DNA from 2 places in the Frankia casuarinae genome. Region 2 is predicted to be linked to the other one. Evidence: riboswitches for the same ligand, from Rfam matches in the RefSeq annotation. Region 2 holds a riboswitch; the other holds the start of a gene.
What was found. A riboswitch is a leader RNA that binds a small molecule or an ion and turns the genes downstream of it on or off. The one in region 2 is predicted to bind thiamine pyrophosphate.
Positions count from the first base shown of each region.

Region 1: it holds a riboswitch for thiamine pyrophosphate, as region 2 does, so the genes downstream of both, FRANCCI3_RS15460 (thiazole synthase) here and thiC (phosphomethylpyrimidine synthase ThiC) in region 2, are expected to answer to the same signal.

Region 1 is NC_007777.1:3,638,675-3,653,907, forward strand. Features, by position in the region: gene FRANCCI3_RS15430 (thiamine phosphate synthase) at 1-287, opposite strand, end outside; gene thiS (sulfur carrier protein ThiS) at 268-525, opposite strand; gene FRANCCI3_RS15440 (Rv2175c family DNA-binding protein) at 591-914, opposite strand; gene FRANCCI3_RS15445 (Gfo/Idh/MocA family protein) at 1,042-2,691, opposite strand; gene FRANCCI3_RS15450 (NAD(P)/FAD-dependent oxidoreductase) at 2,929-4,164, opposite strand; gene thiH (2-iminoacetate synthase ThiH) at 4,204-5,370, opposite strand; gene FRANCCI3_RS15460 (thiazole synthase) at 5,367-6,380, opposite strand; TPP riboswitch at 6,376-6,489, opposite strand; gene pknB (Stk1 family PASTA domain-containing Ser/Thr kinase) at 6,759-8,873, shown strand; gene FRANCCI3_RS15470 (DUF5667 domain-containing protein) at 8,964-10,679, shown strand; partial or broken gene FRANCCI3_RS25690 (IS5/IS1182 family transposase) at 10,699-10,941, opposite strand; gene FRANCCI3_RS15480 (IS4 family transposase) at 11,076-12,431, shown strand; gene FRANCCI3_RS24775 (helix-turn-helix domain-containing protein) at 12,432-12,677, opposite strand; gene FRANCCI3_RS15485 (aminotransferase class IV family protein) at 12,689-13,468, opposite strand; gene FRANCCI3_RS15490 (hypothetical protein) at 13,792-14,166, shown strand; gene FRANCCI3_RS28235 (hypothetical protein) at 14,115-14,855, opposite strand; gene FRANCCI3_RS28240 (DUF4277 domain-containing protein) at 14,981-15,233, opposite strand, start outside.
Region 2 is NC_007777.1:443,319-458,551, forward strand. Features, by position in the region: gene FRANCCI3_RS01855 (YccF domain-containing protein) at 1-66, shown strand, start outside; gene FRANCCI3_RS23090 (diguanylate cyclase domain-containing protein) at 364-3,429, shown strand; gene FRANCCI3_RS01870 (ABC transporter ATP-binding protein) at 3,665-5,398, shown strand; gene FRANCCI3_RS01875 (ABC transporter ATP-binding protein) at 5,395-7,356, shown strand; gene FRANCCI3_RS01880 (ABC transporter substrate-binding protein) at 7,463-8,695, opposite strand; gene FRANCCI3_RS01885 (ABC transporter permease subunit) at 8,840-10,918, shown strand; gene FRANCCI3_RS01890 (ATP-binding cassette domain-containing protein) at 10,915-12,531, shown strand; TPP riboswitch at 12,676-12,783, shown strand; gene FRANCCI3_RS25835 (hypothetical protein) at 12,770-13,018, opposite strand; gene thiC (phosphomethylpyrimidine synthase ThiC) at 12,915-14,732, shown strand; gene FRANCCI3_RS01900 (ABATE domain-containing protein) at 14,989-15,233, shown strand, end outside.

The sequences.
Region 1 (15,233 bases), 2.2 Mb from region 2:
TCGGCGCGGTCATTCGCGCTGACCAGCACTCCCCTGGCGCCGGCGGCGGCCTGCACCCGCCGCAGCCCGCCGAGCTCCTCGTCCCATTCGAGCCCCTTCTCCCGGAGCTGGATCAGATCGACCCCGGGGGCCTCGGGCGTGCCGACCACGGCGCTCAGGAAGGCGTCGAACTCGGCCCGACGCGGCGTGCACAGGTACAGGCGGGCGTCGGCCAGCCGCCGCAACCGGTCCGCCCGGGCTGGCCCACCGGCGCGCGGCGACGATCCCTCAACCTCCGGCGACAGCACGCACGATCTCCAAAATGTCGCCGTCGGCGAGCCGGACGGCGGGAATCTCGGACGGCGTCAGAGCCACGCCATTGTGCTCGACCACCACCGAACCAGACGGCAGGCCCAGCTCGGCGAGCAGGTCGGGCAGCGGCTGGCCACCCGGGATGCCCCGCGGCGCACCATTGACGACGACCCGCGCCCGGGCGAGCGGCTCCGGGTGCGCACGCGGGTGCAAGTGCGGCGGACGATCGACCATTTTTCGACCCTACGGGAGCAGCGCCCGCCGTGCGGGCGGTGGGTACGGCCGGGACCGGGCCGGGGCTAGAAGGCCGACGCCTGGGCCCGCCGTTTGACCTCCTTGCCACGGTTCTCGATAAGTGCCTGCATGGGGGTGCCCGGCAGACTCGGATCCTCCCGGAAGATCCAGTCGAGCGCATCCTCATCGGTGAACCCCGCGTCGGCCAGCACCGTGAGCAAGCCGGGCAGCCCCTTGACGACGGCGCCGTCCCGGATGAAATCGGCAGGCACCCGCAGGACGCCCCCCTCCCGCCGGGCCAGTAGCGTCCGGTCGCGCACCATCTGCCGGACACGGGTCACGGGAACCTGCAGCTGATCGGCGACGTCAGGCAGGGTCAGCCAGTCCATGGTCAAGAGTAAACACCTAAGTCTCGATGGCGTCGTATGGTGCCGGCGCGGCCGCGGACGTTGGCCGCGCCCCTCGGCGAGGGGATGACCAGGCGGTTTCCGGCCGGGACGGTCCGGCCGGAACGGGTCAGAGCGCAGCCACCTGGGCGCCGCCCGCGGCCGCCGAGCGCACCGCCGCCTCCAACACCGCGACCACCGGACGGGCGGTCTGCACGCCGTAGCCGGACAGCGGCCAGCCCGAGACGAGACAGTCCGCCAGGTCCCGGTGAAACGTACTGCCCGAGGTGGGTGCCAGCGGGATGTGGCTGCGCACCCCGTCATGGGTGATCAGCACGAGCGACCCCGCCTCCGCCTCGAGTATCTCGGCCTCGGCCTCGACCTCGGACCGACGACCGGCGTGCCGTCCCAACCGCGGCACCAGCTTCCCCTCCCCGTCCCGGAAAGCCCCGCCGTCCCGGAAAGCCCCGTCCAGGATCAGCGAGCCGGTGGACCCGAGCACCTCGAACCGCGGGCGCCGGGCCACCGTCAGATCGGAGACCGTGACCTGCGCCTCGGCCCCACTCGCGAAACGCAGCAGCAGCCGGCTGTGGTCAGCGTTGCTGACGTGGTGCCAGACCCGCTTGACGGTGGACGCGCTGACCCATTCGACGGGCTCGTCAACGAGGGCGAGGATCTGGTCAACGCAGGCGCTGCCCCGATCATGGAGCTGCCCACCACTGATCCGCTCGTCGTCGTGCCAGGTGCCGGCTGGCCGGCGGAAGCCGCCCCGGTGGGCGTCCAGCCGCAGCGGCTCGCCGACGGCGCCGCGGTGCACGGCGGCGCGGACCGCCCGGTAGCCCGGGTCGTCCCGACCCTCCGGATACACCGCGAGCACCAGGGACCGGGCCTCCGCGAGCTCCGCGAGCTGGTCGGCGTCCGGGGTCGACAGGCAGAGCGGGGCGTGCACGACGACGTGCTTGCCGGCCTCCAGCGCACGACCAGCCCATTCGAGACGGGTGTGGGTCGGTGTGGCCACGATGACGACCCCGAGATCCGGATCGTTGACCAGGTCGTCCGGGTCGTCGACGCGGCGCGGCGGGCGACCCGCCGCGTGCGCCGGGAGCCGGCCGGCACCGCCGTCGCAGAGGGCGGCGAGTTCCAGGCCCTCGGTCGCGTCCACCGCCGAGTGGTGCGTCCCGGTGATGTCCGGGGTGCCCAGCAGCCCGACCCTGGCCGGCGCGGCGTCGAGCACGCCGAGGCAGTGCCGCAGCCAACGTCCCACGAGCCGCTGGTAGGCGGGATCGGCGAGCACGGCGGGACCGGTACCCAGGGTGAATATGCCGAGGCCCGTGGAGGGCCGCCAGGTGCAGACGGGATGCTCGCCCATCTCGTGCCGGACCAGGAGCAGCCGCTCCACGTCGTCGGCAATCTTGTCGGGGATGATCCAGCTCTCCCGGGGGCGGAAGTCCGCGGACCGGGCCATGACCGCGCCGCCCTGCGGCCCGACGGTCAACCGCAGGTCGTAGGGCGCGGTGGTCCGCCCCGGGATGAAACCGGACGCCTCGATGAGCGGACTTCCCGGCGGCAGCGCCCGCATGGTCGGCCCGGCGAGCAGGACCGGGACGGTCTGCCGGGCCCGGTCCAGCAACTCCTGCTCGACGTGGTCGAGCGGACGGTCGATGAGCACGAGAAGCGCGTCGGCCGACCGTGCCGAGGTCGGGCCGAGACCCGCTGCCCGCAAATGGTCGCCGAGCGCGTTCACACCGGCCAGGTTCGACACCAGGTGAATGCGAGGCACGTCTCCGCACTCTAGTGACTGTTCCCGACGTTCCGGCGATTGGGGTCATCAAACAAAGATCCAAATAAAGATCCGCGCAAAGATTTACACAAGGATGCATACATAACGCAATGCCGGGCAAGAGTACCAATGATCCTGATATCCAGAAATCCCGCCGTCCGGCCGATCGGAACGCCTGGAACGCCTGGAACGCCTGGAAAATCCGGAGCACCGGGAACACCGGGTCGTCACCGGGCGTCATCGACTTGCCGCGGCCAGTTCCTTCATCGACACGGAGATATCGGCGAAACGCTCCCGATCCGGGATACCGTCGGCCGCCATCAACCGGCGACCGGCGACCATGTCCATCGGGCGCCCCACAGTGACCAGCGCCTCGAGACGGCCGTCCGGGGCGAACCACCCGGCCGACCAGCCAGACGGACGCCCGCCGTCGGGCGGCACGACGACGCCCGGATCGCCCCGGAACACCGGGGCAGCCTCTGCCGAAGGGAGTCCCGCGAACTGCACCATGCGGCCGAACTGTTCCGACCAGAAGTAGGGCACCGGGTCATAGACGGCCTCCCCGCCGAGCAGCGTGCTGACCGCGACCGCGGGCGACTGCTGGGCGCAGTCCCAGTGCTCGACCCGCAGCCGCCGACCGTAGCGACGCGACCACCAAGCAGCACAGTCACCGACCGCGACCACCGGCGGCCGGTCGCCGTCGGCACCGTCGGCACCATGGGTCCACCGGGCGGCGAGATGCTCGTCAACCACGACTCCCCGGTCGAGGGCGAGCCCGGAACCGGCGAGCCAGGCGGTGCCGGGCCGCACCCCGACGCCGACGACAACCTCGTCCGCAATCAGCTCCTCACCGCCAGCCAGCACCAGCCCGTCGGGGGTGACCCGCTCCACGGCCGTGGCCAGGCGCAGGGTAACCCCGGCCCGGGCGTACCACGCGATCGTGCACCGGCCCACCTGCGCGCCGAGCGCGGCGAACAGCGGCGAGGCGGCTGCCTCCACGACGGTGACCTCGGCACCGATCGCTGCCGCCGCCGTGGCGACCTCCGCGCCGATCCAGCCGGCACCAACGATGACGAGCCGGACGCCGGGACGCAGGGCGCCACGCAGATCCCGGGCGTCGTCAATGGAACGCAGGACCCGCTGTGGGCCGTCGCCCGGCAGGGTTACCGGGTCGGCTCCCGTCGCCAGCACCAGGCCGTCGTAGTCCAGCGGCCCCGCGTCGGTCTCCACAGTGCCCGGTCGCAGGCCCGTCGCCCGCCGTCCGAGGCGCACCTCGACCCCGTCGAGGTCGAAGGGCAACGTCGTGTCGTCGATGCGGCCGGAGAGCACCGCCTTGGACAGCGGCGGACGATCGTAGGGCCGGTGCGGCTCCGCCCCGAGCAGGATCACCTCTCCCGCGAAACCACGCGCGCGCACCTCGGCGGCGGCCCGGCCCCCCGCCATTCCCGCGCCCACGACGACTATTCGCTGCATTCGAGCAGACTATCGACGACCCGCGACGCCGGGCCGCCGTCACCGCACCGGGTCGACAAGCGGAAAGGCGTCCTTCCACACCGGCTCGTACCCGGCTTCGGCGAGCATCGCGGCGATCTGTGCCGGCGAACGCTCGTCGGAGATCGAGAACTGTTCCTGGGCCGTGCCGGGCGTGGTGTAGCCGCCGGGTTCGGTGGAGGAGCCGGCGCTCATGGTGGTCACGGCGATGCGGACGAGCCCGTCGCGCAGCACCGCCGGCTCCCGGGTCGACAGCGACAGCGCGAGGTCCGGCTCGAACAGGCGCAGGGCCGCGTACGCCTGGACGAACTCCGCGTCGTCAACGACGACGACCGGCGGGAACCCGCTGGCACTCGGCTTGATGCGCGGCAGCGCGATCGAGACCTCGGTCCGCCAGTAGCGACGGGAGAGAAAGGAGGCGTGCGCGGCCAGCGCGAGCACGTCAGCGCGCCAGTCCGGGGCGAGCCCGAGCAGCGCGCCGATCCCGAGCCGGCGCACCCCGGCCCGCGCGGCCCGTTCGAACGAGGACAGCCGCCGGTCGTAGTCACGCTTCCAGCCGGCGACGTGCACCTCGGCGTAGCGGGCCCGGTCGTAGGTCTCCTGGTAATGGACGACTCCCTCCAACCCGGCACGCACCAGCCGGGCATAGGTGTCGTCCGACCAGGTCTGGGTCTCGATGCTGATCGAGGGGAACATCGGCCGTAGCCGCTCGACCACCGCGACGAGGTAGTCGGCCGATACCTCGACGCGATGCTCGCCGGAGACGAGCAGCAGATGACGGAACCCCCGGTCGACCAGCAGGCGTCCCTCCGCCACCACCTCCTCAAGGTCCAGCGTGCGGCGCACCACCGGCAGGCCCTTGGCGAAGCCGCAGTAGGTGCAGGACGACAGGCAGGCGTTCGACACGTACATCGGGGCGAACAGCCGGACCGCCCGACCGAACCGGAGCAGGGTCGCCTCCCGGGCGGCAATCGCCAGCTCCTCCAACCGGGCGGTGGCCGCGGGTGAGAGCAGGATCGCCAGCTCCGCGAGACCGATCCGGGGGGTGGCCGACCCACCGGATCCGGGCCGAACCCGCCGCAGCACCGTGTCCACCTCGGCGGACGTGGCCCGCCGCGACATCGCGGACAGCCCGGCCAGGTCGTGACCGGCAAGTTCGCGCGCGAACTCCCCTGGCGGGGCGCTCACCTGGACGCCTCGCCCACCACCGCAGCCGGGGACGTCGCCCGGGACACCGAGGGCACGGGCGACGCCGGTGACGGGTGGGACGCCGGTGACGGGTGGGCGCCGAGGAACCCGGTGAGCGGGGAGGAGGCGGACGCCACCGTGGCCGGGCCGGCAGCCCCTCGGCCGGCCAGGAAACCCAACCGGCCGGCGGCGGTGGCGAGCGCGAAGGCCCGCGCCATGCGCGCCGGATCGGCGGCCACCGCGATAGCGGTGTTGACCAGCACCGCGGCCGCGCCGATCTCCATCGCCTCGGCCGCGTCCGAGGGCACCCCGAGCCCGGCGTCCACGACCACCGGCACCCCGGCGCTCGCCACGATTGCCTCGATCGCGTCCCGGGTGCGCAGCCCGCGGTTCGAGCCGATCCAGCTGCCCAGCGGCATCACGGTGGCGCAGCCGACCTCCTCCAGCCGGCGGGCCAGCACCGGGTCGGCCGAACAGTAGGGCAGGACCGTGAAGCCGTCGGCCACCATGAGCTCGGCGGCGCGCAGGGTCTCCAGCGGATCCGGCGCCAGGGTGCGCGGATCCGGGGTGACCTCCAGCTTGACCAGACCGGTGCCCGTCGCCGCCCGCCCGAGGCGGGCCAGCCGCAGCGCCTCGGCCGCGTCCACCGCGCCCGAGGTGTTGGGCAGCAGGGTCATCGACGGCGGGATGAAGTCGAGAACGTCGCCGTCACCGATCCGGCCGATGTCGACCCGGCGCAGCGCCACGGTGACGATGGTGGCACCGGATGCGACGAGGCTGTCCCGCATCACCCGGTGACTCGCGAACTTCCCGGTGCCGATCAGCAGCCGGCTGCCGTAGGCCCGCCCGGCGATGACGAGATCGTCCGCCCCCGCGGCACCGGGTCCGGCCTCACCACCACCCCCGCCGCCGACGGCGGAACCTCCACCGGCGAGGCCATCGGGACAGGAACCGTCGGGGGGAGAATCGCCGGGACGGGAACCGGCAGGACGTAGGGGGTGCTGCGACACGATCTTTCATCCTCCCCACGCGCGCATGACCGCGATCGGGTATACGGGTCGCCGACGGGATACTGGCCAGCCTCTCAGCCCACGTCCGTGGGCTCCCCGGAGCAATCGACAGTGTAACCGCTGCTTCCTGGCCGCGGCTTCGGGTGTCCCGCCGCGACGCCGATCTGCGACGCCGATCTGCGACACTGATCCACGCCCGTCGACGATCATCGCGGCCTTGAGAACCGATTCAATGTGGGCACCCGGGTTTCACCCGGTGGACACCATGCTGCGCGACGAGGTACTTCTCGCTCGAACGACGTATCCGGGTTAACCTCGCGGGGCTCGGTAGCGGCATCCTTCGACAACGATCGTAAACTCTCCCTCGTGGATGCCACCGTGGCCGACCCCGTCGTAGGTCGGCTTCTCGACGGCCGCTACACGGCGCAGGAACGGCTCGCCGTCGGCGGGATGGCGACGGTGTACGTCGCGCACGACAACCGGCTGGACCGGCTCGTCGCCCTCAAGGTCATGCATCCCACTCTCAATCACGACCCGGAGTTCGTCACCCGTTTCCATCGCGAGGCCAAGGCCGTGGCACGGCTCAACACCCCGCGCGTCGTCTCCATCCTCGACCAGGGTTCCGACCACATCCCCGCCGGTCTGGTCAACTACCTGGTGATGGAGCTGGTGCGCGGCCGGTCGCTGCGCCAGCACCTGGGCGCCCGGGGTCGGCTCCCGGTCACCGAGGCCATCGAGATCATCGAGCCCGTGATCGAGGCCCTCGCCGCCGCGCATGCCGCCGGCATCATCCACCGCGACATCAAGCCCGAGAACATCCTGCTCGGTGACGACGGCCAGGTGAAGGTCGCGGACTTCGGCCTCGCCCGTCCGGTGAGCCAGCCCACCCAGGCACTCACCGGCGGCGTGGTGATGGGCACTGTCGGGTACCTCGCCCCCGAGCAGGTCACCCACGGCGTCGCCGACACCCGCAGCGACGTCTACGCCGCCGGTGTGGTGCTCTTCGAATCCCTGACCGGGCAGCTCCCGCACAGCGGCGCCACCCCGATGTCGGTGGCCTACCAGTCGGTCCACGGCGACGTGCCGGCGCCGTCCACCATGATCGAGGGCATTCCCGCCGAGCTGGACGGTCTTGTTCTCCGGGCCACCGCCCGCGACCCGGCGCGCCGGCCGGTCGATGGTGCGGCCCTGCTGGCGGAGCTGCGGCGCATCGAGCCGTTCCTGCCCCCGCAGGACGCCTACCCGAGCGGGTTCACCGGCGAGATCGAACGGATCGGGTTGGCCGAGCGGCCTTCAGGGGCCCGGGAGCCCGGGTACCCCCAGGAGCCCGGGTACACCCAGCCGTTCCAGGCCGAGGACTACGACGACTCCCGGGGCGCCGGGCCGGGGGCCGCCGCGGAGCGCGCGTTCGCCGGTGCCGGGCCGGGCCAGCCAGGCACCGGCGCGCTCTATCGATCCGCCTCCCCGCCCTCGCCGACCGCCACGGCCTATCTCGGGGGCGGTGGCGGGCGCGGGCGGCGACGGGCCGCCGCATCGCCACGCTCCCGAGGGCTCATCCCGGTCGTCGTCGGTGGCATGGCCGTCCTGGTCCTGCTGCTCGGGATCCTCGCGTTCCGTTCCCTGTCCGGCGGAGGGACCGAGGTCCCGCTGCTGACGAACCTGAGCAGATCCGACGCCGAGAAAATGCTGCGCGACGCCGGCTTCCAGTTCACCTACCTCGACCCGGTCGCCAGCGCCACGGTACCGGTCGGCCACGTCGCCCAGCAGGATCCCCGGGACGGATCGAAGGTCGACAAGGGCGCGCTCATCACCCTGCGGCTGAGCTCCGGCCCCGCGACGGTGCGCGTGCCGGACCTGGCGAACCTCACCGAGACCCAGGCCAAGGCCCGGCTGGCCGAAGTGGACCTGACCCTCGGCGGCCTGAGCCCACAGTCCAGTGACACGGTGCCGGCGGGCCATGTGATCGGTACGAACCCCGGGGCCGGCACCGCGCTCAAGCCGAAGGACCAGGTCGTCGTGATCACTTCGACGGGCCCCGCGACGAAGCCGGTGCCGGCCGACATCATCGGCAAGTCGTTCGAGGAGGCCAAGGCCGAGCTCGTCGGCCTGAACATCGGCCTCGTGGTGCAGCGCACCGACGCCGTGAACGACGCCGTGCAGCCCGGTGAGGTCTTCGGGGTCTCTCCCGACGTGGGGCAGCCGATCTCACCCGGCGGCACCGTCACCCTCACCGTAGCCGAGGCCGACGGGTTCGACAACGGTGACGGTTCCGGGGGCGACGGCAGCGGGATCCAGGTCCCGGTGCCGAACGTGGTCGGGAAGAGCTACCGGGAAGCCGAGAACATCCTGCAGCGCCGGGGGTTGAAGATTGACCGTATCGGCTGGATCGGCGGGCCGGGCGACCGGGTGACATCGCAGTCCGCCAAGGCCGGGAGCAAAATCGAAAAAGGAAGTACCGTGCACGTCAACACAACGTGGGACCCCCTCGGCTGAGCCGCCATCCTCCACCAGGTTGATCATATTGTGCAACGAATCGCGCGGTGGGCGAAAGATCCGCGACCGCTTCCCCGGGGGGACGACGGCGTGAAGGCAGCGCGTGGTCGTGGCCGGTGGCCCGCCGGCCCGCGGCGGCCGACGTCGTGGTGGCGGGAGTCGTCGTGGTGGCGGGAGTCGTCGTGGCGGGGCATGGCCGGCGGTGGACGGCGGGCCGAGCGGGTCGCCGACCTGCTGGACGGACAGCGCCCCCCGTATGACGAGACCGACGCGCGGCTGATCGACACCGTGGCGGCCCTCCGGGACCTGCCGTCACCGCGGCTGCATCCGGCACGGCACGCCGCCCTGCGCGGACAGCTGTTCGCCGCCGTCACCGGCTCCCCGGCATGCGATCCCGTCCGTTCCCCCGCCGCCGTTTCCCCCGGCACCTCCGTGAAGGGCCACGAGACCGAGGCCCGTCCCACAAGAACCCGTCCCGCACGCACGCCTCCCGAGGGCGTCGATCCTGACCTGCCGGGAAACGATCCGGTCGACGCGCGGTGGGTACGCCGGACCGGTGCCCGCGGTGTCTCTGCCTGCGGTGTCTCCGGCCGGGGCAGGATGACCCGGGCCGCCCGGCCGCTGCTGGCCGGAGCACTCACCGCCGCCGTCACCACGGCGGCCCTCGCGGTCAGCTCGGGGGACTCGCTACCCGGCGATACCCTGTACGGCGTCAAACGACAGGTCGAAGACCTCCAGGTGTCGCTGGTCCGCGATCCGGTCGAGCGGGCGAAGACCCGGCTGGGCATGGCCGGCTTGCGGATGAGCGAACTGCGCACGATCACGGTGAACGACGGCGGGGTGATCGCCCCGGAAACCGGTGCCGGCGCTCCGGAGACGAGCCCGCGGGTGCCGGTGGTGAACCCCACGGCGACCGCCGCACCACCGACCATCGCGGTGTCACCGACCATCGCGGTGTCACCCGCTGCGGTGTCACCCACTGCGGGGACGTGGCCTCCCGGTCCCCGCACACCCGCCGTCTCCGGCGACGCCGGCGAATCCGATGGCCCCGACGCGCCGAGCGACCCGCCCGGCCCCGGCAACGGGGACCGCCTCGACCCCGAGCTGGTCAACGCGCTGCTGCGGGACTGGATCGCCGAGGTGCGCGCCGGCACGCAGGTACTGCTGGCCCGGGTCGCCGCCGGGGACACGGACGCCTGGACCACGGTGAACGCCTTCACCACCGAGCAGTCCCGCGGGCTGAAGAACCTGCTGAGATCGCTTCCCGTGGGCTCGGTCGGACCGGCGCATGCGGCTCTGGATCTCATCGACGACGTCAGGCGCAGGCTCGGCCCGCGGGCACCAGCGCCGGTCCGGGCCCCCTCACCCGTCCGCCAGATCTCTCCGATCGTGCCGACCGGTGACGCCCTCACCCCCCCGCCCTACGTGGCGCCGCTGCTCTCCGCACCTCGGCCCACGGCGACCGGGGCCACCGCCGCGCCCGCCCTCAGCACTCCCACCCCCGGCACTCCCACCCCTGCCGGCACCGGCATCGGCTCGCCGGGGCCCCCGAGCCCGGCGCCGGGTGGTGCCACGAGCGGAACGACCATCCCGACCCCGACCCCCGCCACGACCCCGACCCCCGCCACGACCCCGACCCCCGCCACGACCCCGACCCCCGCCACGACCCCGACAGACGACACGACCCCGACAGACGACACGACCCCGACCCCCGCCACGACCGCATCCGATGTCACGCCGACCACGGTGGGCGCGCCCTCGCCGCAGAGCCCCCCGAACGGGGCGCCGACGCCGGGATCCCGCTAGAATCTGTTCCGAGTTTGGATCATGGGGTTGGCAGGCTGCGTAGCCAGAGGATGGATCCGCGCAGGTGGAGTCCTGCGGCGTAGCTTTCGGGTGTCTTGTCGTAGCGGGTGGCCAGACCCCGCCATTCCTTGATCTTGCTGATGCCGCGCTCCACGGTGTTGCGGTCTTTATAGAGCGCGGCGTCGTGGCGGACCGGGCGACCTCCGGCGCTGCCGCGCTTCTTACGGTTGGCCGTCTGATCGGCCTTCTCCGGAGGACGAGCCGTGGTACTCGCTCTTCCCAGGACCCCCGCGTCACGGGCTCGGGTCCCAATGCCGCTTCCACTAACTGGATCTTGATGGTCGTCGGTGTGTCGGTTCCGGCTGTTCTGTCTGGTTGCCGGCATGATCGGGGTGTGTGGCGGACAGTGAGGCGGTTGCGGGTAGCCAGCTGACGGACTGGATCTCTCTGGGGGTCCTGACGTCGTTCGTCCCGCGTGATGCGGTCGATGAGGCGATCGAGGCGACCGGGGCGGGTGCCCGGCGCTCCGACACGACGATCCCCCCGCAGGTCGTGGCCTATTTCGTGATGGCGCTCGCGTTGTTCGCGGACGACGACTACGAGACGGTCGCCCGCCGGCTCGCCGCCACGCTCACCGATCTCGACGTGGTGGGGCCGCGGTGGGAACCGACCTCGTCAGGGCTGACCAAGGCCCGCCAGCGGCTCGGTGCGGCGCCGCTGGCCGAACTGTTCGGTCAGGTCGCCGGGCCGGTCGCGGACCTGGACACGGTCGGGGCGTTCCTGAGCCGGTGGCGGCTGATGAGCATCGACGGGCTGGAATGGGATGCCCCCGCCTCGAAGGAGAACATCGCCGCGTTCGGCCTACCGGCCGGCCGCGTCGACGCGCCAGGGGTACTGCCGAAGGTCCGCGCGGTGACCGTGTCCGAGTGCGCCTCGCACGCGCCGGTCCTGGCCGCGTTCGGCCCGGCCGGTGGGGCGAAACCCGCCAGCGAGCAGGCACTGGCCCGGACTGTCTACCCGCGGCTGGCCTCGGACTGGCTGCTGCTCGCGGACCGTAACTTCTACTCGTGGGCGGACTGGTGCACCGCGGCGGACACCGGTGCGGCGCTGCTGTGGCGGGTCAAGGCCACCCTGCGCCTGCCCCCGCTGCGCGCGTTGTCCGACGGTTCCTATCTGACCGTGCTGGTCAACCCGAAGGTCACCGGGAAGGCCCGGGAGACCCTCGTCACCGCGGCCCGCGCCGGCGCGCCGCTGGACCCGACGAAAGCCCGTTACACCCGCCTCGTCGAGTACGACGTCCCCGACCGTGAGGGCGACGGGAAACACGAGATCACCGGCCTGCTCACCACGATCTGTGACCCGCGGGAGGCGACCGCGACCGCTCTGGCCGGGGCCTACCGGCAAAGATGGGAACACGAGGTCGCGATCGAAGACGCCAAACAACTCGTCGGCGTCGGCCAGGCCCGCAACCGGCTCGCCACCGCCGCGCAACGCGCCGTCCCGTTCGGCCTGACCTGCCAGACCCTCGCCTTCACCTGGTACCTCACCACCGGCCACCACCACGACGACGCCGCGGAGCACCGCGCCCGCGCGCCCTGGTACACCACCAAGACCCGGCCCTCGACCGCCGACCTGCTCGCCAAGCACCGCCGCGTCCTCATCGCCACCAAATACCAGCCCGCTCACCCCGAACAGCCCACCCCAGCCGAAATCCACACCCTCCGACTGGCCTGGGAGATCACCGCCGCATAACTACGAAAGTCGAGGTGTTAGTAGGAGTGCGAAACGCTCCTGGACGGAGGCCGGCGAGCAGGCGAGGGAGGTGTCGAGAGCTGCCTGATTGACCGGCCGGGGGGTGATGGTGTTGCTACCGGCCTCCCACTTCGAGACCATGCGCTCGCTGACGCCGATATGTGCCGCGAATGCTTGCAGGCTCATCCGTTTGGCCTGACGTAGTGCCCGGATCTCTCGTCCTGTCCAGCGGATCACGGTAGCCATCCGTGAGCTTCCTACTCCAGGGAATCGCCGGGGATGGCGATATAGGTGGCATGGAGTTCCCGTAGAATTGGATGGTCGTCGAGAAGGTTCACACCATCAATCATGTGGATCGGGCGGACGCCGATCGAAGTGTTAGTAGCAAAAGCCGCCTGCATGCTGCCGAGCATATCCAGGGTAACAGGGGCGGTGACGTGAGTGCCGACCTGCTGCAGGAGTCCCATGGTTACTCCAGGCAGGACGTCGGCTTTGGGCCAGATGACGTTGTCGCCATCAAAGAAACCGACGTTCCAGGTGGCGCCTTCGGAGACGACTCCTGTGGGATCGGTGAACAGCGCATCATCATAGCCGTCGAGTTGGGCACCGCGGCGATGGTACAGAGAGCCGAACAGGCCGACGTGTTTCACCATCGGAAGATCCCGCAAGTAGACGCAGGCCTTCACGCGTAGCGCCGGCAACACGGTCGGCGCGACCGGTCGAGTGGTCACCAGGATGTGTGGAGCGGCCGTCGCACCCGGGTGCCCGAGTTCCAGTGCTGGGTCGAAGACGGTGACGCGGACGACGAGCGAGCCGGTTCTGCCTCCGACCGCGTGACGGACCAGCTTCAGGACGTGTTCCGGATCGAGGTCGGCTGCAAAGACGATGCGGCAGTCACGGACCAGCCGGCTCAGGTGCAGCGGCAGGCCCCGTACCCGGCCATCATCGACGCGCATCGAGGTGAAGTGCCCGAGGTTGGTCAGGGCCAGCGCCGCGAGCGCCTCAGGGGTGACCGGGTGGCCGTCGAGTTCCGCCATGTCCTGGAGTCTGGCAGCCGGGGGCAGCCCGGCAAGCGGATGGGTGTCTGGGTCCGCCAAGTTCAGTGAAAGTTCGGTACTGGGACGGTGCAGTGACCTTGTGGGTGGAGCTCGTGTCGCGGCAATCTGGGGACTCTCTACAGAGTCATAACCCGCTAGTCCCACCCACTTCCCGATCTTGGACACTGAGCTGGCGGTCGGGATCCCAATGCTGCCTCCACCCGCAGAAGCGGTCCGGGAGACTTCACCTCGCGCCCATTTATCGAGACGCTTGTTCAGAGATGCATGGAGATGACGAAAGCATCTATTCGCCATGGGCCCACGTGACCAGACCCACGAACGAACCCGGGGCCGCCGGCCGGACGCCCGCCGAGGGCCACCAGCCCAGCCCTGACCGGTCGTCGTCCAGCGCCGTGCTGCGTTCCGGAGTCGGACAGGGCGTGGTGGCCGGGGTGGGGAGGGAGCCGGTCGGAGCGGCCGTTGACGGCGCTCACTCCCCACCGCTCCCGATCCGGACGCCACATCCGGGCTGGGGTGTGGTCGAGCTGGACGTGAACGGCCGAGTTGTCCGGATCATCGTCGGTGAGCCGGAGTTCCGCAGCCCTGCCGATGCCGATCTGTACGCCCGCAGCAGAGGTCTTCCTGATCACCGCGTCGCGCCGGTTGACCTCGGCAGTCGGGTGCCGCCCAGGCTCTGAGACAGAGGCTGCCCCGGCCCGTCCATCCCGGCGCAGCTTCCCGGGATCCGAAACGGGGCCGCCCCGTCCACAGACGGCCCGTCCAGCACCCCGCCCACGGTGCGGCCTGCGACCGCGAGCGGGCCCTTGAACGCGCCGTAGCGACGTTCGACGACTTCCTGGCCTTTGTAGCGGGCGAGTACCTCGGCGGGGCCGATGGTGTCGGGCAGGTTGGTCAGCAGGGCGTACCAGCCGTCGGTGGCGGCCTCGGCGTCGAGCGCGGCGGAGTCGAAGTGCCAGGTCAGGGCCGGTTTCCCGGTGTCCGGATCGACGCTGGTGGCGGCGACGAGGTAGCGGGTGACGCGGTGTTTCGTCGCCAGCAGGGTCAGGCGGGCTTTCACCGCGGCTTCGGTGCGGTAGAGGTGGTGGCTGCCCGCGGCGCGGGTGAGGGTGTCGAGGTCGGTGCGGGCGCGGTCGAGTTTGAGTGCGCGGGCGGCTTTGGCGGCCTGGTCGTTCGCGGACGACCAGATGAACACCGTGCGCACGGTGACCGCCGCGTCGGTCTTGCGGGGCCCCCGCAGGGTTGTCACGCCCTCGCGGGCCCGGTAAGTCGCCCGGGCGTGGATCGGCTTGTCCTGGTCGCGCGCCGCGACGTGGTCGACGAGGGTGGCGGTGGCCCAGTCCTGGGCGGCTAGGACCTGCGCGGGCACGGCCGTCGTCGGTGCCGGCGCGAGGAACGTGACCCCAGGCGTGGAGGTCAGCGCGGTCAGGTTGGGGTAGGAGACGAGTTTGCTGTCGCCGACCAGCAGGAACCGCCGTTCGCCGGCGATCGTGGTCAGGGCGCGTATCGCGGCGGTGACCTGGGAGACCTGACTGACCTCACCGGCGCCGCCGTCGTAGGCGCGGTGGACCAGCGGGATCCCGCCGTCGCCGGTGACCGCGGGCCCGGTCTGGACCTTTTGAGGTCGGGGCGGCGGTCCTTGGGATGGCCGTACTTCGGGGTCGCGTAGTCGCCGTCGACCTCGGGGTAGGCGCCGTGCAGCGAGATCGACGTCATGCCCCAGTGGATCCGGGACACGTCGAGGCCG
Region 2 (15,233 bases):
CTGCCGCTGGGTAAGGAGATCGTGGACGTCGACGCCCCCGCGGTCGGAGCTCGCGCGGCATTCTGAGCCGCCGCGGCAGGTCGAGCGTGCTCGGACCGTGCCGCGCCGCCGCGCGAACAGAATGCCGGCCGCATGATCACAACGACATGATCGACTATGCCGTCCCGCTCCACCGGTAGCGTCGCCAGCATCGCATACGTGCTTATACCGGTCTCATCTCGGGCGTCGCTCGCAGATCGGAGCATTCCGTAGGCGACAGCAGGCCCACAATGGTGTAGTAGATTTGATGGTGTGGAATGTGCGCGCAGGCCAGGAGGGTGACGCGGAAACCTCTGGGCTCCCGAGGAGGGAGGTGAAATCATCGTGGACATCTGGGATGACCTTGCGCAGCGTAACAGCGCTCACCTGCGGGAACGATTCCTGACGGGGGACCTGGTAGCGGAAGGACCACAAAACGCGATTTTGGGTTCGTGGTGGCGCAGCCAGGTACTGAACGTGAGCCCGGACCGGTGCTCCCCCGTCTATGATCCGGATCTTGATCTGGACACGCGCCTGGTCCGCGCGGCCGACCCGGTACTCGACCGACTGGCATCCATGATCGCCGGGACCTGGGTGTGCGTGTGTCTCACCGACGACCAGGCAAGAATACTGGCGCACCGGGTCGGTGAGGCATCCTTCGGCCTACACCCTGGGTTCTGCGTCGCCGAGCACCTGGTCGGCACCAGCGCCGTAGCCCTCGCCCTCGTGGAAAGGCGCCCCGCCCGCGTCTCGGGCGCCGAGCACTTTGCTGACCTCTACCAACCGGACGCGTGCATATCCGCTCCCGTCCGCGACCCCCTCAGCGGGCGTATCGAAGGCGTGTTCAGCCTCATTTGCAGGCTCGCCGAGGCGAATCCGTCGGCGGAAGCCATGGTGGGGGAGGCTGGCCGCGCTATCGAACATCGCCTGCTGGAACAGGCGAGCGAGCGGGAACGCGCCTTGCTCCTGGCGTACCGGCAGGCCAAACACCGGATGCGGATACCGGCTGGCGGCGCACAGTTTCCGCTTGATCTCGATGCCGGGTCCGGCATCGAGATCAAGCACGATACTCGGCTGGTTTTGCAGGAGAAGGCCGCTGAACTGATCGCAGCGGGCCGGCCGACCGCCATCGAGGTATCCCTGCCGCACGGTCAGACTGCCACGCTGGTGTGCAGGGAGGTACGGACGCACTCCGCAGTGGCCGGGCTGGCCGTCGAGGTCGTCCTTCCCTTCGGGCCGCCCCGTCGCCTCATGACCAGCGCCGCGGCTGTGGCAGGACACCTCAACAGCCAGCCGCGGGGGGCCGACGCCGGTGCCCCGTCGGCGCCGGGGCTTTTCCTGCCGTATGCCGCGCTCAGCGCGCCCAGGCCGACGCCGCGACTGCCGGCGGGTGCACCCGACGCCACCCGCCCGGCCAGCACACCCGTGGCCAGTGCGTACCCGGCCAGCCGGCAGCCCGCCATCGGCGCGTCACTGCTGGCGATCGGGGAACAGGGAATCGGCCGTCTCGCGGTGGCGGCACGGCGACGCCTCACCCTGCTGTACGAGGCCAGTATGCACATCGGGACCACCCTCGACGTGACTCGGACCGCCGAGGAACTGGCCCAGGCAGCCGTGCCCGAACTCGCCGACGTCGTCACGGTGGACCTGTCGGAGTCTGTTCTGCGGGGCGAGGACTCGCTGCGTCCGACCGCACTGCTGCGCCGCGCCGCCCTGCACGGCATCCAGGAAGGCCTCGCTCTCTACCCGGCCGGTCACCAGATCAGCTTCCTGCCCTCCACGCCGCAGGCTCGGTGCCTGGCCAGCGGGCGAGCGGTGCTCGAGGCCGACCTGCACGCGGCTCCCGGTTGGCAGGCCCAGGACCCCGAACGCGTCGAGCAACTCCTCGCGCAGGGGATCCACTCGCTCATCACCGTCCCCCTGTGCGCCCGCGACGTGATGTTCGGGGTGGCCAGTTTCTGCCGCTCCCGGCAACCAGAGCCCTACGAGGACGACGACCTGGCCCTGGCCGAGGAGTTGGCCGCCCGCGCGGCGCTGTGCCTGGACAACGCCCACCGCTACACCCGCGAACGACAGCTGCACCACCAGGCCCTGCACGATCCGCTGACCGACCTGGCGAACCGCACGCTGTTGACGGCCCGACTGCAACGCGGACTTGCCCGGCGCCTCCACGACAATACGCAGGACGACACGCAGCTTGCACTACTGTTCTGCGACCTCGACGACTTCAAGAGCGTCAACGACAGATTCGGGCACGCGGCCGGCGACGACCTGCTTCGCGTAACCGCGGGTCGGCTGACGAGTTGCGCCCGTAGCACCGACACGGTTGCCCGCATCAGCGGCGACGAGTTCGCGGTCCTGCTGGAAGGCGGCTGCGTCGACCCCGAGTCCATCGGGCGGCGGATCCTGGAAACACTCCGCGTACCCTTGGTACTCGCCGGAACGGTTCATACAACCCAGGCCAGCATTGGGCTGGTCGTTGTCGACCCCGGCACTCAGGCCACCGCGGAAAGCGTGCTGAAACAGGCGGACTCCGCCATGTACGCCGCAAAACGGCGGGGTAAGGGCACCCTGGTGGTGTACCGGCCGGAGCTGTGCCCCGCCAGCGCCGAGGACGCCCTGCGCACCAGCCTCACCCACGCCGTACGCGGCGAGGATGGCGGCGGTACCCTCAACGTCAGCTATCAGCCGATCATCGAGCTCCACACCGGTCGGACCGTCGGTGTCGAGGCGGCGCTTCGGTGGGACGACCCGTCCTCCCGATCCGTTCCCCACCACCGTCTCACCCTCACCGCCCAGCAGACCGGGCTGGCCCCCGCACTGGAGCACATCCTGCTCGACCGGGCCTGCCGTGACCTCGGCCGATACCGAAGCACGGGCCATCCGGAGGTGGCCCTCCACATCCCCGTCTCGATCCTCGATGCCGCTGACGCCCGGTTCACGACCGAGGTGGTCAATGCTCTGACCGTCCACCACCTGCCACCCGATGCTCTCGTGCTCCGCGTCGCCGGCGCGACGCACCACACCGATCAGGCTGCCCTGCGGGCGCTGCGCGGACTGGCCGCACGAGGTATCAGGCTCGCGATCACCTATCCCGACGCCGAGGACCTCTCGTTCGATCCCCTTCTGCCGCTTCCCGTCCAGATCATCGTGCTCGACGCCGCCGCCACCCGGCACCTGACCGAATCGCTGACCGACGGCCGCACCCCCGGGGAAGAAGAAAACGACGGCACGCTGCGCACGGCGTTCCTCGCCACCATCCGCGGACTGGGCATTTCACTGCTGGGCACCGGCATCGCTGACGCGAAGCAGGCCGCCACCCTCGCGCACAGCGGCTGCGGCCTTGGCCAGGGCAGCCTCTTCGGCGGACCCGCACCGCTCGCCGACATCCCCGGCAGGTATCCGACATGAGGTAGCCGCCATGTCTCCAGTGCGCGGCACTGACCCTCGACTCTCCAGTGCGCGGCACTGACCCTCGACTCTCCAGTGCGCGGCACTGACCCTCGACTCTCCAGTGCGCGGCACTGAAAATGCCTTGACCTGATGTTGGGTTGACGTCGTAGGGTCGCAACACGTCTGCAGTGTGCTTACCCACCGTTGTCGCGATCTACCGGTTCGACCACCAGCCGCCACCGAGAGGGACCGTATGCTGATCCGACTTCTGCGGGCTCACCTCGGCCCCTACGGCCGGCCGATCTCGATACTGGTCCTTCTGCAGCTGGTGGCGACGATCGCCATGCTCTACCTCCCCACCCTCAACGCCGACATCATTGATCGTGGAGTGGTCATCGGCGACACCGGCTACATCATGCGTATCGGTGGACTCATGCTCGGTGTCAGCGTCGTGCAGATCGTCTGTGCCGGCGCCGCCGTCTTCTTCGGAGCCCGGACGGCGATGGCGCTCGGTCGGGACATCCGGGCGTCGGTGTTCGACCGGGTCCAGTCGTTCTCGGCCCGGGAGGTCGGCCGCTTCGGCGCGCCCTCTCTGATCACCCGGGCCACGAACGACGTGCAGCAGGTGCAGATGCTGATGTTAATGAGCTTCACGCTCATGGTCTCCGCGCCGATCATGTGCCTGGGCGGCATCATCCTGGCGGTCAACCAGGATGCCGGGCTCTCGCTCCTGCTCGTCGCGATCACTCCGGTCCTCGCAGTGATCATCAGCTTGATCGTGCGACGGATGCGGCCGCTGGGCCGGGCGATGCAGGAGCGCTTGGACGCCGTCAACCGGATCCTGCGGGAGCAGATCACCGGGCTCCGGGTGATCCGCGCTTTTGTCCAGGACGACTATGAGCGGCGCCGGTTCGCGGTGGCTGACGCCGAACTGACCGACATCTCGTTGCGGTTCGGTCGACTCATGGCGTTGATGTTCCCGCTCGTGCTCACCGTGGTCAACTTCTCGAGCGTGGCCGTGCTGTGGTTCGGTGCCCACCGTATCGACGCCGGCCAGATGCAGATCGGCGCGCTGACAGCCTTCCTCAGCTACCTGATGCAGATCCTGATGTCGGTGATGATGGCCACCTTCATGTTCATGATGATTCCCCGCGCCGAGGTGTGCGCGGAGCGCATCCAGGAGGTGCTCGAGACCGACTCCACGGTCCTGCCACCGCAGAACCCGGTGCGGGAGCTGCGCCGCCACGGTGACCTGGAACTGCGGGGCGTCGGGTTCCACTACCCGGGCGCGGAGGCGCCGGTCCTGCGCGCAATCAGCCTGCGCGCCCGGCCGGGTCAGACCACAGCCATCATCGGCAGCACCGGTAGCGGCAAGACAACGCTGCTCGGTCTGGTCCCGCGGTTGGCCGACGCCACCGAGGGCGCCGTCCTCGTCGACGGCGTCGACGTCCGCGATCTCGACCCGGCGCTGCTCGCCCGGACCGTCGGCCTGGTTCCACAGAAGCCGTATCTGTTCTCCGGCACCGTCGCGACCAATCTGCGTTACGGAAATCCGGACGCCACCGACGACGAACTGTGGCGCGCGCTGGAGATCGCGCAGGCGAAGGACTTCGTCGAAGCCATGCCGGACGGTCTCGACACCGCGATCGCCCAGGGTGGCACGAACGTCTCCGGCGGCCAGCGCCAACGGCTCTCCATCGCCCGCGTGCTCGTTCACGGCCCGGAGATCTACCTGTTCGACGACTCCTTCTCGGCCCTCGACTACGCCACCGACGCCCGCCTGCGCAGGGCGCTCGCCCACGAGACCTCCGCCGCGACCGTGGTGATCGTCGCTCAGCGGGTCGCCACCATCCGGGATGCGGATCAGATCATCGTGCTGGACCACGGTGAGGTGGCCGGCGTCGGCACCCACCAGCAGCTGATGGCCGACAACACCACGTACCGCGAGATTGTGCTCTCCCAGCTCACCGAGGAGGAGGCGGCATGAGCAGCCCGGTACCGGCACCGCGCCGCGGCCCGGCCCCGACGGCCGGGCCCGCTCGGTTCTTCGTGGGCCCGGGCGCGACGGAGAAGTCGATGGACTTCGCCGCGTCGAGCCGCCGGCTGCTCGGACTGCTGCGACCGCAGCGCCACCTGCTGATCGCCGTCGTGGTCCTGGCGACGTTGAGCGTCGGCCTGAGCGTGATCGGTCCTCGCCTGCTCGGCCACGCCACCGACCTGGTGTTCGCGGGGATCTTCAGTCGGCGGCTGCCAGCCGGCAGCACGAAGGAACAGGCGGTCGCGCAGCTGCGTGCCACCGGCCACGGTACCCAGGCGGACCTGCTCGCCTCGCTCGACGTGACCCCCGGTCATGGCATGGACTTCGATGCCATCGGTGTCGTGCTGCTGGGGGTCGTGGTCGTCTACGCGGTGTCCGGATTGTGCGGTGTGCTCCAGGCCCGGCTGGCGAACCTGGCCCTGCAGAGAGTGATCAGTGATCTGCGCCGCGACGTCCAGGCGAAGATCTCGCGGTTGCCCGTCCGTTACTTCGACGGTCAGCCGCGAGGCGAGGTGCTCAGCCGGGTCACCAACGACATCGACAACTTCGGGCAGAGCCTGCAGCAGAGCATGTCGCAGATTGTCGCGTCGACGCTGACGATCGTGGGCGTGCTATCGATGATGCTCTGGATCTCCTGGATCCTCGCCCTGATCGCGCTGGTCACGGTGCCAGTGTCGATCATGATGGCGACCCGGGTCGGCAAGCTGGCTCAGCCCCAGTTTGTCGCCCAGTGGCGGATCACCGGTGGTCTCAACGCCCATATCGAGGAGATGTACACCGGGCACACGCTCGTGCGGGCGTTCGGCCGGCAGGAGGAATCCGCGGAGATCTTTCGTGAGCAGAACGAGCGGCTCTACGCCGCCAGTTGGCGCGCGCAGTTCATCTCCGGTCTCATGCAGCCCTCGATGTTGTTCATCGGAAACCTGAACTACGTGCTGGTAGCTGTGATCGGCGGCCTGCGGGTCGCGTCCGGCTCGCTGTCGATCGGTGACGTCCAGGCGTTCATCCAATATTCTCGGCAGTTCAGCCAGCCGTTGTCCCAGGTTGCCAGCATGGCGAACCTGGTGCAGTCCGGGGTGGCCTCCGCGGAGCGGGTGTTCGACCTGCTCGACACCGTCGAGCAGGAACCCGACCGGGCGGTTCCGGCGCATCCGGAGCGGCTTCGTGGCCGGGTGGCCTTCGAACGCGTCTCCTTCCGCTACGAACCGAACAAGCCGTTGATCGAGGACCTGTCACTTGTCGCGGAACCTGGTCACACCGTCGCGATCGTCGGGCCGACCGGCGCCGGCAAGACCACTCTGATCAACCTGCTGATGCGCTTCTACGAGGTCACCGGCGGACGGATCACCTTGGACGGGGTCGATGTCGCGGCGATGTCGCGGGATGAACTGCGGGCCAGCATCGGCATGGTCCTGCAGGACACCTGGCTGTTCGGCGGAACGATCGCGGAGAACATCGCCTACGGTGCGGAGGGCGCCACCCACGAGCAGATTGTGGCGGCGGCCCGCGCCGCGCACGTCGACCGGTTCGTCCGCACTCTTCCCGCGGGTTACGACACCGTGCTCGACGACGAGGGGGTCGGCGTGAGCGGCGGGGAGAAGCAGCTGATCACCATCGCCCGCGCCTTCCTCGTGGAACCTCTGATCCTGGTTCTCGACGAGGCGACGAGCTCGGTGGACACCCGTACCGAGGTCCTCATCCAACGGGCGATGTCGACCCTGCGGGCGGGGCGGACCGCGTTCGTCATCGCGCATCGGCTGTCGACCATCCGGGACGCGGACACCATTCTCGTGATGGAGAACGGAGCCATCGTCGAACAGGGCACCCACACCGAGCTCCTGGCCGCCGATGGCCCATACTCCCGGCTGTACCAGTCCCAGTTCGCCCAGGCCGTCGTCGAGATCTGACCGTCGAGATCTGACGGTCGAGATCTGCGTGAGCGGTTGCGCCACCGGCCCGTGCGTGTGACAGCGGGGATGAGCACGAGCCGGACGGCTTGTTAGGCGAACGTGGTCAGTTGATCAGTTTGATGAGCTGGCGCCCGTCGAGCCAGTTGCCGGTGACATCGGTGAACGTGTTGTTCTTCCACGCCAGCAGCCGCACCGCCGTGTTGCAGATCGCCGGGAAGATGTCGATCTGCTTGCCGTCGCAGGTGAACGGATGGGCCATGACGTTCGGGCGGTCGTGGGAGGCGCGAAGCGCCGTGAGCAGGGCGGCCGAGGTCGGCTGGGCGGTACCGGCCAGCAGCGACCGGATGTTGAGGACGGCGGAGAAGGATCCCTGCGACGACGAGGACCGATCGGCCTCCGGGATCGCCTTACGGAACGCCGCCGTGTCGGCGTCACCATCGCTCGTCCCGACCGGTAGGTAGCTGGATGCGAAGTAGAGGTTGTCGGTCCGGCCGCTGGCCGCGCGCGGCACCGCGGGGGTGGTGCAGGGACCGATGAAGTAGATGTCGCTGCGGATGTTCAGCGCCGCCGCGGCCTGGACGATCCGGGTGCACGTCGCCGCCTGGAACACCACGATGATCGCGTCCGGCTTGCCCGCCGCGACCTGGGTCAGGGCCGGCGCGAAGTCTGCCGCGTCGGATTTCTCCGGCACCAGTTTGACGTCGGACACACCTTTATGGTGCAGGACGTTCTGCGATCCCTGGATAGCGGCGGACAGCAGGCCGGGCAGGTCGAGGTACAGGGCATGCACGCTGCGCACATGCCGGATGTTCGTCAGATAGTCGGTGAGGCCGAGCAGCTCGCTGAGCGAACCGCCGGAAAATGCGAAGGCGTTGTGTGAGCCGAGTTCTCCGCTCAGTTGAGGAGAGCCGGTGACGTACGGGATGTGGGCGGTCTCGTATATCGGCATCGCCGCCTCCGCGCCGAAATCGATCCCGCCGACCACCGCGAGTGGTTTCGTGGCGACAAGCCGGTTGGCGCAGTTCTGGGAGGACTCCGGCGAGCCGTCGGTTGCGCAGCTGATCAGCCGGAGCGGTCGACCGTCGAGCCCGCCCAGAGAGGTGTTGGCGTAGTCCACGGCGGCCTGAGCGGCCTTCCGGGTCTCCGGGTATGACCCGACAGTGCTGTTCTCAACCGTTACGAAGCCGACAGTGACCGCAGGCCCGGTCAGGCGGCTCGCCGCCGCGCTGCCACCGGCAGCTGCGCCGGACGAGCCACCGCGCTGACTCGTGCACCCGGCGACAACGACGGACAAGGCTACGGAGAACGCGAGGAGGATGCGGGAGGCTTGTCTCACGGCTCGTGAAGCTACACTTCTGTCGTCCAGTTCTGGGGGCTTGACCGTCGACCGGCCGGACGGGGACTGTTGTGTGACCATGCGTCCGGTCTTCATCGCAGTTCGGATCTCTCTATCTGCAATAGATGCGTCTACGGGGGCCCGGTGACAACGTATATAGCAGCATTGCTGCTCGGCCTTGGCCCGGGGGCCGTGTACGCGGCGCTCGGGCTAGGGCTCGTGCTCACCTACCGCGCGTCCGGCGTGGTGAACATCGCCCATGGGGCGTTCGCTATGTACGCCACCTACCAGTACGCAGAACTACGGGAGGTCGGGGACCTCGTACTGCCCGTCGTCGGGATGCCGCCAAGAATTCATCTCACCGACACGCCCACCTTCGGGCTAGCCCTGTCAGTATCCCTCGCAATGGCGGCAATTCTAGCACTGGCATCCTATCTGGTGGTTTTTCGGCCCTTGCGGCGTGCCCAGCCGCTGATGACGGTCGTGGCGGCGGTCGGCCTCACGATCGCGCTGCAGGCCGTCGCCGTGCTCCAGTTCGGATCTGACAACAGGTTCCTCAGCCCGGTGCTGCCGCAGTCACCGCTGTCCCTGCTGGGCGTGACCGTGGCGAGTGACCGGCTGCTGCTCGCCGCGTCGGTCATCGTGGTCGCCGCCGGTCTGTGGGCGATGTCGCGCTGGACGTTGTTCGGCCTGGCTACCCGCGCCGTCGCCGAGGATGAGCAGACCACCGCGCTTCTCGGCCGGCGGCCCGGCTGGATCGCCGCCGTCAACTGGGTCATGGCGGCCGTGCTCGCCGCCCTCGCCGGGATCCTCGTGGCGCCGATCAGTGCGCTGAATCCGACGAGCTACTCGCTGTTCGTCGTTCCCGCGCTCGCCGCCGCTCTGCTCGGTGGCCTGTCCTCGTTCGGTCTGACCGTCGTCGGAGCTCTCGGCCTCGGCATGACCCAGGCCGTCCTGATCCCGCTGCAACAGGACGTCTCCTGGTTGAACCAGCCGGGACTGCGCGCGCTGCTTCCGATGCTTCTGGTCATCGCGGTGGCGGGCCGGCGCGGGGATCTCATTCCCGGTCGCGCCGCGGGCGTCGCCGTGTCGGCTCCGATGCCGGTGGTCGACCCGCCGGAGTCTCCCCTGCGCCACCTCGCGGTCGGTGTGCCGTTCGGGGTGGTCGCGATCCTCGTGCTGGCCGGCCCCTACCGGCTCGGCCTCGAACGCAGCCTTGCCGGCGCCGTGGTGTGTCTGTCGTTCGTCGTGTTGACCGGGTACGTCGGACAGCTCTCGTTGGCACAGATGACCCTCGCCGGTGTCGCCGGCTTCCTGTTGGCCAGACTCCAGGGTGAGCTGGGCGTGCCGTTCCCGATCGCACCCCTGCTCGCCACGGGTGCCGCCGCCGTGGCGGGCCTGCTGCTGGGGGTGCTGTCACGGCGGCTGCGTGGAATCGACCTGGCATTGATCACTCTGGTCGCCGGCGTCGCGATCCAGGAGGTGGTGTTCGGAAACCCGCTGGTCACCGGCGGGTTGGCCGGGTCGGTAGTACCGAGTCCGAAGATCTTCGGCCTCGATCTCGGGCTCGCCGGTGCCGGGTTCCCCCGGCCGCAGTACGGGCTGCTGGCGTTGGCCGTGCTCGCCGCGTGCTGCTACGGAGTCGCCCGGCTGCGCACCGCGGACCTGGGCCGGCGCATGCTGGCCGTGCGCGCGAACGAACGGGCCGCTGCCGCGGCCGGGATCGACGTCCGTCGTACGAAGGTGCTCGCCTTCACCCTCTCCGCCGCGATCGCCGGTCTCGGCGGCTGCCTCATCGGCTACGGCCAGGGACGTCTGTCCTTCGACTCGTTCGGCGTCACGGCCTCGCTGTTCTTCCTGGCGATCGCGGCCGCCGGCGGGGTGACGAGTGTCGGCGGAGCGTTGCTGGGCGGTCTGCTGGTGCCGGGCGGAATCGTGTTCATCGTGCTGGACCAGGTTGCCGGGCTCGGCAAGTACCAGTCCGTGCTGTGCGGGATCGCCGTCGTGGTGCTGGCGGTGCTACGTCCGGCCGGGCTCGCGTACCGACCGCATCGGACGGCTCGCGCCGATCATCAGGGCCGCGCGGATCGGTCGGGTGGCACGCATCGGACCGGTCCTGGGCAGCGAACGCGTCGAGGAGATCACGTGCGACACCCGCAGCCGCCGGACCAGGGCCGGCCGAGCCTGACCCCGCATCCGGTCAACCCGGGCGGAGCCCCGTGACGGCGTTGCTGGCGGTCGACATGCTCGCCGCCGACCAGGGCCGCACGCGCATCCTCGAGGATGTCTCCTTCACTCTGTCGGCAGGCACCATCACCGGGCTCATCGGACCCAACGGAGCCGGAAAGACGACGTTGATCGACGCCCTCACCGGGTTTGCGTCGATCAGCGCGGGTACCGTCACGCTGGACGGTGCCGTGCTCGTCGGACTGCCGGCGCATGAGCGGCTGCGGTTGGGGCTCGCCCGCACCTTCCAGGCGCTGGAACTCTTCGACAGTCTGGAGGTCGGGGAGAACCTGGCCGTCGTCACGCCCCGGGCACCCGGACCCGCGACCGGGCCAGATCCGGCCCGGTCGCTCGGGCTCGCCACGATCGCCGATCGCCTGCCGTCGACGCTCTCCCACGACGAGCGGTCCTCGGTGGCTCTCGGCCGCGCCCTCGTCGCCAGGCCGAAGGTCCTGCTGCTGGACGAACCGGCCGCGGGTCTCGACCCGGCCGCCCGCCGGACGCTCGCCGACCGGCTGCGCCGCATCGCCGCCGACGGCATCGCCGTGCTGCTCGTTGACCACGACGTGAAGCTCGTCTTCGACGTATGCGACCACGTCCTCGTCCTGGACGGGGGCCGCGTCGTCGCGCGCGGTCGATCCGCCGAGGTGCGCGCCGATCCGGCGGTCCGCGCTGCCTATCTGGGCGGTGGTGGGCCCGACGGCGGCGACCGCGCCGGGACCGCCCCGGGACCCGGGCCCGGCTCGGCCTCTGCTCTCGACTCCGTGTCTGCTCTCGACTCCGTGTCTGCTCTCGACTCCGTGCCTGCTCTCGACTCCGTGCCTGCTCTCGACTCCGTGCCCGCCTCCACCCCGGCGCCGGCCCCCGGCCGAGGCGGGGGCGATCTGCTCGTACTCGACCGGGTCACGAGCGGATACGACGGAGTTCCGGTGCTCCGGGACGTGTCGCTCACCGTCGGTGCCGGGGAGATCGTGGCGCTGCTCGGAGCGAACGGCGCGGGCAAGACGACGCTGATCCGCACGGCGGCGGGGCTGCTGACGCCGTCGAGGGGACGGGTCAAGGTCCTCGATGACCGGTCGCGCCGGGCCGCGCCGAGCACACTCGCCCGCCGGGGGATGGCGGTCGTACCGCAGGGACGAGGATCACTCGGGCGGTTGACCGTCCGCGAGAACCTGCGCCTGGCGGCCGGCCGGCGCTCATCCGGCGAGATCGGGCGGGTGTTGGACTGGTTCCCGGTGCTGCGCGGCCTGCTCGACCGGTCGGCCGGAGAACTGTCCGGGGGCGAGCGGCAACGGCTCGCGTTGGCCGTCGCTCTGGTGCGCAGACCGCGTCTGCTGCTGGTGGACGAGCTGTCGTTCGGCCTGGCACCCGGGATTGCGCCGCAGCTGCTCGCCCTGCTGCGCACGATCGCCCTCGAGACGTCGACCGGCGTGCTGCTGGTCGAGCAGTTCGTCTCGCTCGCGTTGCAGGTGGCCGACCGTGGCTACGTTCTCGACCGGGGCCGGATCGCGCTGTCGGCGAGCGCGGCGGATCTCATCGCGCATCCCGAGCTCATCGAGACGGCCTACCTGGGCGGGAGTTCCGGGCCGGCGGCGGCCCCGGACCGCTGAGCTGGTCCGGCGTTCCCCGCCACGCAGAGAAACCGGGGTCCGGCGGAACAGGGCTCTCACGTCGCCCGATGGTGTAGGGCATGCGTCGGATGAACCGGAAGGGGTGGCGAGCGGGCCGGCGGTGTCTTACTGTCGACAAGCGTCGAAGTTGATCGCGGGAGCTCCGCCAAGGGGCTGAGAGGGCGGCTGGGGCCGCCGACCGCAGGAACCTGTCCGGGTAATGCCGGCGTAGGGAGTCTTACATGGTGTCGCGTACCGACCGTTCGTCCTCGTCCACCTCGAAGGCCGTCACCTCGTCCCCGTCCACCTCATCCTTGTCGTCCGCCGCATCCTCCCCGTCCGTCTCGTCCTCGTCCTCCTCGTCGTCCGTCTCGGCCGCGGGGATGACGGCGGTCTCGACGGGTCCGCTGACGGGCAGCCGCAAGACCTGGCTGGTCGGAGCGGATCCCGATCTGCGGGTGCCGATGCGGGAGATCGTGCTGACCACGGGTGACACCGTCGTGGTGTACGACACCTCCGGTCCATATACCGATCCGGGGGTGACGATCGATGTGCGCCGGGGTCTGCCGGCGACGCGGGACAGCTGGATCGCCCAGCGTGGCGACACCGCGCCGGATGAGCGGCGGACCGTTCCCGGGACCGGGGCATCGGGTCCTGGGACGCTCGGTTCTGGGACGCCCGGTTCTGGGACGCCCGGTTCTGGGCCGCTCGGTCTCGGCGGGACGGATCTCGACGGGCGGGTGCGAGTGCCCCGTCGGGCGGTGCCGGGACGGCCTTCCATAACCCAGCTGGGCTACGCCCGCCGCGGTCAGATCACTCGGGAGATGGAGTTCGTCGCCCTGCGGGAGGGTCTTCCCGTCGAGACGGTGCGGGCGGAGATCGCCGCGGGGCGGGCCGTGCTGCCGGCGAACGTGAACCATCCCGAGTCCGAGCCGATGGCGATCGGCCGTGCGTTTCTCGTGAAGATCAATGCGAACCTCGGCAACTCGGCCGTTACCTCCTCGATCGAGGAGGAGGTCGAGAAGATGGTGTGGGCGACCCGCTGGGGCGCGGACACCGTGATGGACCTCTCGACCGGGTCGGACATCGCCCTGACCCGTGAGTGGATCATCCGTAACGCGCCGGTGCCGGTCGGGACCGTGCCGATCTACCAGGCGTTGGAGAAGGTCGGTGGCCGGCCGGAGAAGCTGTCCTGGGAGGTCTACCGGGACACCGTGATCGAGCAGTGCGAGCAGGGTGTGGACTACATGACGGTCCACGCGGGGGTGCTGCTGCGCTACGTGCCGCTGACCGCGCGGCGCAGGACCGGGATCGTCTCGCGCGGCGGCTCGATCCTGGCCTCCTGGTGCCTGGCCCATCACGAGGAGAACTTCCTCTACACCCACTTCGCCGAGCTGTGCGAGATCTTCGCCGCGTACGACGTCACGTTCTCTCTGGGCGACGGCCTGCGGCCCGGGTCCATCGCGGACGCGAACGATGAGGCCCAGCTCGCCGAGCTCGCCACCCTGGGCGAGTTGACGCAGGTGGCGTGGGAGCACGACGTCCAGGTGATGATCGAGGGACCCGGGCACGTGCCCATGAACAAGATCGAGGAGAACGTGCAGCTGCAGCGGGAGCTGTGCCACGACGCGCCGTTCTACACCCTCGGGCCGCTGACCACCGACATCGCCCCCGGCTACGACCACATCACCTCCGCGATCGGGGCGGCGATGATCGGATGGGCCGGTACCGCCATGCTCTGTTACGTCACCCCGAAGGAGCATCTCGGCCTGCCCGACCGGGACGACGTCAAGGCCGGCGTTATCGCCTACAAGATCGCCGCGCACGCCGCCGACCTCGCTAAGGGGCATCCCGGCGCGCAGGCCTGGGATGACGCCCTGTCGGACGCCCGGTTCGAATTCCGCTGGGCCGACCAGTTCCACCTCGCGCTCGACCCCGACACCGCACGCGCGTTCCACGACGAGACGCTGCCGGCCCCGGCCGCGAAGTCGGCGCACTTCTGTTCGATGTGCGGCCCGCACTTCTGCTCGATGAAGATTTCCCACCAGGTGCGGGCACACGCGGGCGGGGACGGGCTGGACCCGGCCGGGCATGGCGCGGACCCGGCCGGCGACGAGGCGGTCACCGCCGGCCTGCGCGAGAAGGCCGCCGAGTTCAACGCCGCCGGCAATCGGATCTACCTTCCGGTGGCCAACTCCTGACCGCCGTGGCCAACTCCTGACCGACGTGGCCAACTCCTGACCGACGTGGCCAACTCCTGACCGACCGTCCCGACGGGCTTCCGCCGGTCAGCGGCGGGCCCCGTCGGGCGCAGGGGGCTCAGCGGGCGCAGCGGCCCCGGTGGTCCATAAAAGCTATCTAAAAAAGATATCTAAGACGATTACTTTGACGAGGGAGTAACCTCTCAAGAGGAAGTGGAGTGGTTATTTGGGTGATCGGCTCGAGGGGAGGTCTCCGATGAACCCGGACGTGCTGATCGGGTTGGGCGATCATCCGGTGCTGGACTTCGTCAACAGCCTCGCCTTCTCGGCGGACGGCCCGATCGAGTTGATCGCCGATGGCTGGAGCTACCTGCGCTGGCTCCAGCTCACGGGGCTTGTCGGCACGGCCGAACGAGAGGCGCTGCCTGCCCGGTTCGGATCCGAGGAGCTCGACCGCATCGCCGTCGCCGCGGTCGAGCTCCGGGAGTGGCTGCGGCCGCG